DNA from 2 places in the Nesterenkonia lacusekhoensis genome. Region 1 is predicted to be linked to the other one. Evidence: predicted binding sites of a transcription regulator. Region 1 holds the regulator's gene; the other holds the start of a gene.
The links. The regulator LexA, encoded in region 1, represses DNA repair genes until DNA is damaged. The targets are predictions, from matches to a motif close to TCGAACANNTGTTCGA.
Positions count from the first base shown of each region.

Region 1 (4,419 bases):
TCGAGATCGTCTCCACCTCCTACGCGGAGGAGGGGACGCGGCTCAGCGTGCGCGTGCGTCCGGAGATGACCGCGGACCTGGCGAAGTTCCAGGTGGCTGAGTGACCGAGACGGCCACCCGGTCCACGGGCTACACCCGATCGCTGCAGCTGCTCGACCACGCAGTCTCCGCCATGGGCGGGGTCAAGCGCGAAGGGCAGTCCGAGATGGCCAAGAACGTGGCGATGGCGCTGCGGAAGCGGCGCCACCTCATGGTCCAGGCGGGCACCGGAACCGGCAAATCGCTGGCCTATCTGGTGCCCGCCGTGGTCCATGCCCTGGACGCCGAGCGTCCGGTGCTGATCTCCACGGCGACTCTGGCCCTGCAGGCTCAGATCATGGGGCGCGACCTGCCGCGGCTCCTCGGGAACCTGGACGAGGAGCTGGACCGACCGGTGGATGTCGCGCTGGTCAAAGGTCGGGCCAACTATGTGTGCAAGCACAAGCTCGACGGCGGCTTCCCCGAGGAGGACGACGACGATCAGGCCCTGTTCAACGTCGCGGCAGAGCCCGGCGGCGGTGTGAGCACCTTCGAGCCCAGCTCGCGCTTGGGCAAGGAGATCGTCATGCTGCGCGAGTGGGCGCAGACCACGGAGACCGGTGACCGTGACGATCTGCCCGAGGGCGTCACCGACCGCGCCTGGCGGCAGGTCTCGGTCAACGCAGTGGACTGCATCGGAGCTCGGAAGTGCCCGATGGCCTCGGAGTGCTTCTCCGAGCTGGCCCGGGAGAAGGCTCAGGACGCAGACCTGGTGGTCACCAACCACGCCATGCTGGCCATCGATGCGTTCGAGGGTCTGGAGGTGCTGCCCGAACATGACGCGGTCATCGTCGACGAGGCCCATGAGCTCTCCGAGCGCGTCACCTCCGCAGTGACCGCACATCTGTCGGCTCAGATGATCTTGGCCGCCGCCTCTTCGGCGCGCAAACACACGGCCATCAACGTGGACGCGCTGCAGAGTGCGGCCACAGCTGTGGAGGCCGCCTTCCACCTGGTTGAGTCTGGGCTGCTCCCGCGTGGGATGAACCCCCAGCAGACCGAGGCGGTGGAGCTGGCCCGCAACGCCGCCCGCACCGCGCTGTCCGACTCCAAGCCCTCGGGCGATTCGGAGGCCGATGCCGGCCGAAAGACCGCACGGGCGAGGCTGCAGGCAGTCCAGGACACTGCTGACCGGATGCTCGAATCGCACCAGACCCCTGATGTCATCTGGCTCAGCCGTCCGGGCAGCTTCAGCCCAGGGAAGGGCTACCAGGAGGCATCTCCGGAGGAACCCCCACTGATCTACGTGGCGCCCACTTCGGTGGCTGCGCGGCTGCGCGAAGGCCTCTTCGGCGATCGCACAGTGGTGCTGACCTCAGCCACGCTGACGATCGGTGACAGCTTCGATCCTGTGGCCGGCTCTTTGGGGCTGATGGGGGAGAAGGCTCCGGACTGGGATGCTGTGGATGTCGGCAGTCCCTTCGACTATCCCAAGCAGGGGATGCTCTACGTGGCCAAACACCTGCCGGCGCCCTCGCTGAAGACTGCGGAACAGCAGCGCGATGAGCTCGCTGGACTGATCGAGGCCTCAGGCGGTGCCACCCTGGCCCTGTTCTCCTCGAGGCGCGCGGCCGAGGAGGCCGCGGAGGACCTGCGGGAGCGCCTCGATGTGCCCATCCTCTGCCAGGGCGACTCCACGATGTCCGCCCTGGTCAAGCAGTTCGCCGAGGAGGAGGAGACCTGCCTCTTCGGCACCATGAGCCTGTGGCAGGGAGTGGACGTCCCCGGACGTTCCTGCCGGCTCGTGGCCATCGATCGGATTCCCTTCCCCCGGCCGGATGACCCGTTGAACAGTGCGCGCAGCCAGGAGGTGGCCCGCAGCGGCGGCAATGGCTTCATGCAGGTGGCCGCCACGCATGCCGCCACGCGTCTGGCTCAGGGAGCTGGGCGCCTGATCAGGACCGCCGAGGACCGGGGAGTCCTGGCGATCCTGGACTCACGGCTCGCCACTGCCCGCTATGGAGGTTTCCTGAAGAAGTCCATGCCGAACTTCTGGGCGACCACCGACGGTGACGTGGCCCGTGGGGCGCTGTCCCGTCTCGCCCAGGGCTGAGCCGGCTCAGAGGCTGCGGAGCACAGTCACGACTTTGCCCATGATGCTGGCCTCGTCGCCGAGGATGGGTTCATACATACGGTTCTGTGGCAGCAGCCACAGATGCCCGTCCCGCCGCTTGAGCGTCTTCACGGTGGATTCGTCGTCCAGCAGGGCCGCGACGATGTCTCCGTTCTCCGCATCCTGCTGCCGGCGCACCACGACCCAGTCATCTTCGAAGATCCCCGCCTCGATCATCGAATCGCCGCGGACCTGCAGCATGAACAGCTCGCCCTCACCGGTGAGCTGACGCGGAAGCGGCATGACGTCTTCGACCTGCTGGTCGGCGAGGATCGGTCCACCGGCGGCGATGCGTCCCACCAGAGGGACATCGGCGGTGCGGGAGTCGGTCTCTGCCCGATAGGCGTTCAGATCGGTCACGGGCCCTGAGGGCTCGGCGGTCTCCTGGGCGGACTCCTGCAGGAGCGGCTGCCCGGAGGAGTCGCGGATGACCTCCATGGCGCGAGGCTTGCCCGGCACGCGCTTGAGATAGCCCATCTCCTGCAGCCGGGCCAGCTGATGGGTCACCGAAGAGAGCGAGGCCAGGCCGCAGGCATCACCGATCTCCCGCATCGACGGCGGGTAGCTGCGCTCTGCCAGGGACTCCTGGATGATGTCCACGATGCGGCGCTGCCGCTCGGTCAGGCGGGGGACGGCGTCTCCCTCTGCTGTCTTCCGGGCCATTGCTCTGCCTCTCTTGCCGTTGCGTGCACCGTCCGACGGCTGCGCACAGACCTTCCTGTCACGCCTTCATGTCAGTGCCTGCTGATGGACTGCTCCGTGTTCGAAGATATGGCCAGATTACTCGAAATCGTAGACGTGTTCCATGATTTTCGCGGCCGAGCCTGGAACATACTCGAAGATATGTGCTACAAATAGAACACAGGTTCGAAAGAGAGGTTTCTCATGCACACCACGATGCGGCTCACCCGGCGCGGGCGTCTGCTGCTCTTCGGCATGCCCGCCTTCGCCCTGCTGACTGCCCTCGTCGTCGGGATGTTCTTCCTGGCCGGCGCGCTGGTCAACCAGGCCCAGGCATCCTCCTCCGAAGCCCCGGGGGTCTCCGCTGAGGAGGTCCAGGTGGGCGCCGGGGACACCCTCTGGGACGTGGCGTCCCAGGTGGATTCTGACCAGGACATCCGTGAACTCATCGGGCAGATCGCCGAGCTCAACGGGCTGGAGAGCTCAGAGCTGCAGCCCGGCCAGACCCTGTACGTGCCGGTGGAGGACTGACCCAGGCACTGAAGGCCGATGGCTTCGCGGATAGGATGGTCCGGTGACAACTCCGCAGGAAGACTCTCAGGAACAGCGCTCCCAGAAGCTGGCGGCTCTGCCGCTGCGTGAGGAGCTGCGCGGGCAGGAGCCCTATGGCGCTCCTCAGCTGACCGTGCCGGCGATGCTTAACGTCAATGAGACCACCTATGACGTTCCCGCCGAAGTGGTCGAGGCGATCACTGAGCAGGTCCGCAGGGCGGCCGTCGGGCTGAACCGCTATCCGGACCGCGAGTTCACCGCCCTGCGGGAGAAGCTCGCCGACTACCTCAGTCGGGAGAGCTCCCTGTCCTCTCCGCTCGCTGCGGAGAACATGTGGGCCGCCAACGGTTCCAACGAGATCATGCAGCACATCTTCCAGGCATTCGCCGGCCCGGGGCGCTCCGTGCTCGCCTTCCCGCCCACCTACTCCATGTACCCCCTCTACGCCCGGGGCACCTACAGCGACTACATCGCCGGTGAGCGCGAGGACGACTTCACTCAGTCCGCGGAGAGCGTGGCGCGACAGATCCGAGCTCACCGCCCTCACGTGGTCATCCTGTGCTCTCCCAACAACCCCACCGGCACGGCCTTGGGGCTGGATGTGGTCGAAGCTGCCTACGAGGCGGCCCGCGACTCGGACACCATGGTCGTGGTCGATGAGGCCTACGGTGAGTTCCGCCAGCAGGGCACACCGTCGGCCTTGGAGCTGCTGGCCGGCCGTGAGCGTCTGATCGTCTCGCGCACCATGAGCAAAGCCTTCGCCCTGGCCGGCGGCCGGCTCGGGTATCTTGCGGCCGCCCCTGAGGTCACGGACGCCCTGCGCCTGGTGCGCCTGCCGTATCACCTCTCCGCCATCACCCAGGCCACGGCCGAGGCGGCGTTGGATCACAGCGCTGCGCTCATGGCCAACGTGGAACGCATCAGAGTCCAACGCGATCGCATCGTCGCCGAACTTGGGGCGATGGGGCTGGACCCGAAACCTTCTGACGCAAACT
Region 1 covers NZ_JAGINX010000001.1:1,606,084-1,610,502, reverse strand. Annotated here, with positions in the region: gene hflX (GTPase HflX) at 1-104, shown strand, start outside; gene JOF45_RS07610 (ATP-dependent DNA helicase) at 101-2,131, shown strand; gene lexA (transcriptional repressor LexA) at 2,138-2,854, opposite strand; gene JOF45_RS07600 (LysM peptidoglycan-binding domain-containing protein) at 3,077-3,403, shown strand; gene JOF45_RS07595 (histidinol-phosphate transaminase) at 3,447-4,419, shown strand, end outside.

Region 2 (4,419 bases), 180 kb from region 1:
TTGCCCTTGTAGAGGACCTCGAGGGTCTCCCGGTTGTAGCGGGCTCCCTGGCAGACCTCGCAGGGCACGTAGACGTCCGGGAGGAAGTTCATCTCGATCTTCAGCGTGCCGTCGCCCGAGCAGGACTCGCAGCGGCCGCCCTTGATGTTGAAGGAGAAGCGGCCGGGCTGGTATCCGCGGGTCTTGGCCTCCTGCGTCTCGGCGAAGAGCTTGCGGATGTGGTCGAAGACCCCGGTGTAGGTGGCTGGGTTGGACCGCGGGGTCCGACCGATGGGGCTCTGGTCCACATGGATGATCTTGTCCAGGTGATCCACCCCGTCGATGCGCCGGTGGCGGCCCGGGACCTGCTTGGCGTTGTTGAGCCGATTGGCCAACGACTTGTAGAGGATCTCGTTGATCAGGGTGGACTTGCCGGACCCGGAGACGCCGGTGACCGCGAGGAAGACTCCCAGCGGGATGTCCGCAGAGACGTTCTGCAGGTTGTTCTCATAGGCTTCGACGATCCGCAGGCTGCGCTCAGGGTCCAGGGGACGTCGCTCAGCAGGCACGGCGATGCTCCGGCGTCCGGAGAGGTAGTCACCGGTGATGGACTTCTGATTGTCCCGCAGGCCCTGCACGGAGCCGGAATGGACGATCTCACCCCCGCGCTCCCCCGCCCCGGGGCCGATGTCCACGATCCAGTCGGCCTCGGCGATGGTGTCCTCATCGTGTTCGACCACGATGAGTGTGTTTCCGAGATCACGCAGCCGGGTCAGCGTCTGGATCAGCCGTGTGTTGTCCCGCTGGTGCAGGCCGATGGAGGGCTCATCGAGCACATAGAGCACCCCCACCAGGCCGGAGCCGATCTGGGTCGCCAGCCGGATGCGCTGGGCCTCGCCGCCGGAGAGTGTGCCGGCGGCGCGCTCCAGGTTGAGATAGCCCAGCCCGACGTCGAGCAGGAAGTCCAGGCGGGCGTGGATCTCCTTCAGCACCTGGTCGGCGATCTGAGCGTCCCGGGCCGAGAGGGTCATCGCGCGGAAGAACTCCGCCGTCTCGTCCAGGGGCAGACGGGCGATATCGGCGATGGAGCGTCCCTCCACGAGCACCGAGAGGGAGGCGGAGTTCAGCCGCTGACCGTCGCAGTCGGGGCAGGGGATCTCGCGCATGTACTGCTCGTAGCGGTCGCGCGCGTTGTCCGACTCGACCTCTTCGTGCTTACGGGCGATGTAGCCGATGACTCCCTCGAAGCCCGTGGAGTAGCGGCGTTCGCGGCCCCACCGGTTCCGGTACTGGACGGTGACCTTGTAGTTGCGCCCGTGCAGCAGCGCCTTCTGGACCTTCTTGGACAGGTCCTTCCATGGTGTGCGCAGGGAGAAGTCCAGCTCAGCGGCCAGCCCACCCATGATGCGCAGCCAGTACTCCTTCGTGCCCTTACCCATGGCCCACGGTGCGATGGCGCCGTCCTCGAGGGACAGCGAATCGTCAGGCACCACCAGGTCCGGGTCCACCTCCAGGCGCGACCCGATGCCGGAGCAGGTCTGGCAGGCGCCGAAGGGAGAGTTGAAGGAGAAGGACCGGGGCTCGATCTCGTCGATCTCCAGCGGATGCTCATTCGGGCAGGCGAGGTTCTCGGAGAAGGACCGGAGCTTGGGTCCGGTGAGCCCCTCAGGGACCCTCTCCAGATCCGACGGCGTCCCGTCCTGGTCCAGATCCACCAGATCCACGACCACACGACCCTCGGCCAGCTTCAGCGCGGTCTCCACCGAATCGGTCAGACGCTGCCGCATCCCCTCGCGGATGACCAGGCGATCGATGACCACATCGATGGTGTGCTTGTACTGCTTCTCCAACGTGGGCGGCTCGTTGAGCTGGATGACCTCGCCGTCGACGACCGCGCGGGCGAACCCTTGGCCGGCCAGGTCGCGGAACAGGTCCTTGAACTCGCCTTTGCGGCCGCGGACCACCGGCGCCAGCACCTGGAAGCGGGTCTTCTCCGGAAAGGAGAGCACCTGGTCCACGATCTGCTGCGGTGTCTGCCGGTCGATCTTCTCCCCGCAGACCGGGCAGTGCGGCACGCCGATGCGCGCCCACAGCAGACGCAGGTAGTCGTGGATCTCCGTGACCGTGCCCACGGTGGAGCGGGGGTTGCGCGAGGTCGACTTCTGATCGATGGAGACTGCCGGAGAGAGACCCTCGATGAAGTCGATGTCCGGCTTGTCCACACGCCCGAGGAACTGCCGGGCGTAGGCAGAGAGGGACTCGACATAGCGGCGCTGCCCCTCGGCGAAGATGGTGTCGAAGGCGAGCGAGGACTTCCCTGATCCGGAGAGTCCGGTGAAGACGATGAAGGAGTTGCGCGGCAGCTCCACCGCGACGTCCTTCAGGTTATGCTCGCGAGCACCCTGCACCACGATCTGGGTCGCTTCAGCTCTAGTCTCAGACACGCGCACAAGTCTAAGCGCACTGACGGCTTCGAACAAACATTCGATCGATGGGCGGCCTGCCGGAGGACAGCGTCCTGGTCTGCTCACGGACCTTCGAAGGTGGCCCAGCTTCTGCGCCAGACCATAGACTGGCGGTCATGGCCACGGACAGTTCCCTGATTCACGATCTCCCCGCCGTCACAGTGCGGCGCATCTCAGTCTCCGAGATGAGCAACAACGTGTACCTGCTCACCGCAAAGAAGTCAGGGGTTCAGGTACTCATCGATGCGGCCGACGACGCCGCGGCCATCCGATCGATGATGGCTGAGGCCGGCGCCGACACCCCCTGCTCCCCCGGCCTGCACGCGGTGCTCACCACGCACCAGCACTGGGACCACATCCGCGCCCTCGCCGAGCTCGCTCAGCCCGGCGTCGCGCTGGCCGCCGGCGAACCCGATGCCGAGGCCATCGAAGAGGACAAGGACGTGGAGATCTCCACCCGGCTGCAGCACGGAGACGTCGTCAGCTATGACGGCATCAGCCTCGACGTGATCCACCTGCGCGGCCACACTCCGGGCTCCGTGGCCTTCGTCTACCCGGTCGAGGACGACCCCACCCATCTGTTCACCGGCGACTCCCTGTTCCCGGGCGGCGTGGGCAAGACCTTCTCCGAGGCGGACTTCGGGCAGCTGATCGACGATGTGGAGGAACGCATCTTCTCCGTCTACGACGACGACACCATCGTCCATCCCGGCCACGGCGACCCCACCACTCTCGGCGCAGAGCGACCCAAGCTCGCCGAGTGGCGGGAGCGCGGCTGGTGACCCTCGAGAAGTTCCACTCCTGGGTCGAATCCCGCGGCATCACCCTCTACCCGGCCCAAGAGGACGCTGTCCTGGAGCTGGCCGAAGGCCATCACGTCATCATGGCCACCCCCACCGGATCAGGAAAGTCGATGGTGGCCGCCGCCGCCCACTTCCTGGCCCTCGAGCGTGGTCAGCGCAGCGTCTACACCGCTCCGATCAAGGCGCTGGTCTCTGAGAAGTTCTTCTCGCTGGTGGAGATCTTCGGCGCCGAGAAGGTCGGCATGGTCACCGGCGACTCGTCGGTCAACGCCGAGGCCCCCATCATCTGCTGCACCGCCGAGATCCTGGCCAACGAGGCGCTGCGGGACGGCGCCGAGGCCGATGTGGGACCGGTCATCATGGACGAGTTCCACTTCTATGCCGAACCTCAGCGCGGGTGGGCCTGGCAGGTGCCGCTGATCGAGATGCCGCAGGCGCAGTTCCTACTCATGTCGGCGACCTTGGGCGACACCAGCCGCTTCGAACAGCGGATCGCCGAACGCACCGGCCGCGACGTGGTCACCGTGACCAGTGCGGAGCGTCCCGTTCCGCTGCACTTCGAGTACTCCACCACGCCTCTGCAGGCCAAGCTGGAGGAGCTGGTCTCCACGCGTCAGGCTCCGGTCTACGTGGTCCACTTCTCCCAGCGCGAAGCCGCTGAGCGTGCCGCCGGATTGGCTTCGCTCAACGTCCTCTCCAAAGAGGACAAGGAGCGCATCCGGAAGCGCCTGGAGACCTTCCGCTTCGCCAAGGGCTTCGGCAAGACGCTGAACCGGCTTCTGCGCTCCGGGATCGGAGTCCACCACGCCGGCATGCTGCCGAAGTATCGGCGGCTGGTCGAGCAGCTGGCCCAGGAGGGCCTGCTGAAGGTCATCTGCGGCACCGACACCCTCGGCGTCGGGATCAACGTTCCCATCCGTACTGTGCTGCTGACCGCGCTGAGCAAATTCGACGGCGAGCGCACCCGGCAGCTCAACGCCCGCGAATTCCATCAGATCGCCGGCCGTGCCGGACGCGCCGGCTATGACACCTCCGGAACTGTGGTGGTCCCGGCCCCTGAGCATGTGATCGAGAACGAGGCGATGCTCGCCAAGGCCCGGGCCAAGCACGGCGGGGACGAGAAGAAGGTCGCGCAGGCCGTGAAGTCTTCGCCGAAGAAGCGACCTCCGGAG
Region 2 covers NZ_JAGINX010000001.1:1,424,082-1,428,500, forward strand. Annotated here, with positions in the region: gene uvrA (excinuclease ABC subunit UvrA) at 1-2,423, opposite strand, end outside; gene JOF45_RS06745 (MBL fold metallo-hydrolase) at 2,561-3,226, shown strand; gene JOF45_RS06750 (DEAD/DEAH box helicase) at 3,223-4,419, shown strand, end outside.
Region 2: a site for LexA is predicted at 2,452-2,467, ahead of uvrA (excinuclease ABC subunit UvrA). Genes of this name have one in related genera too.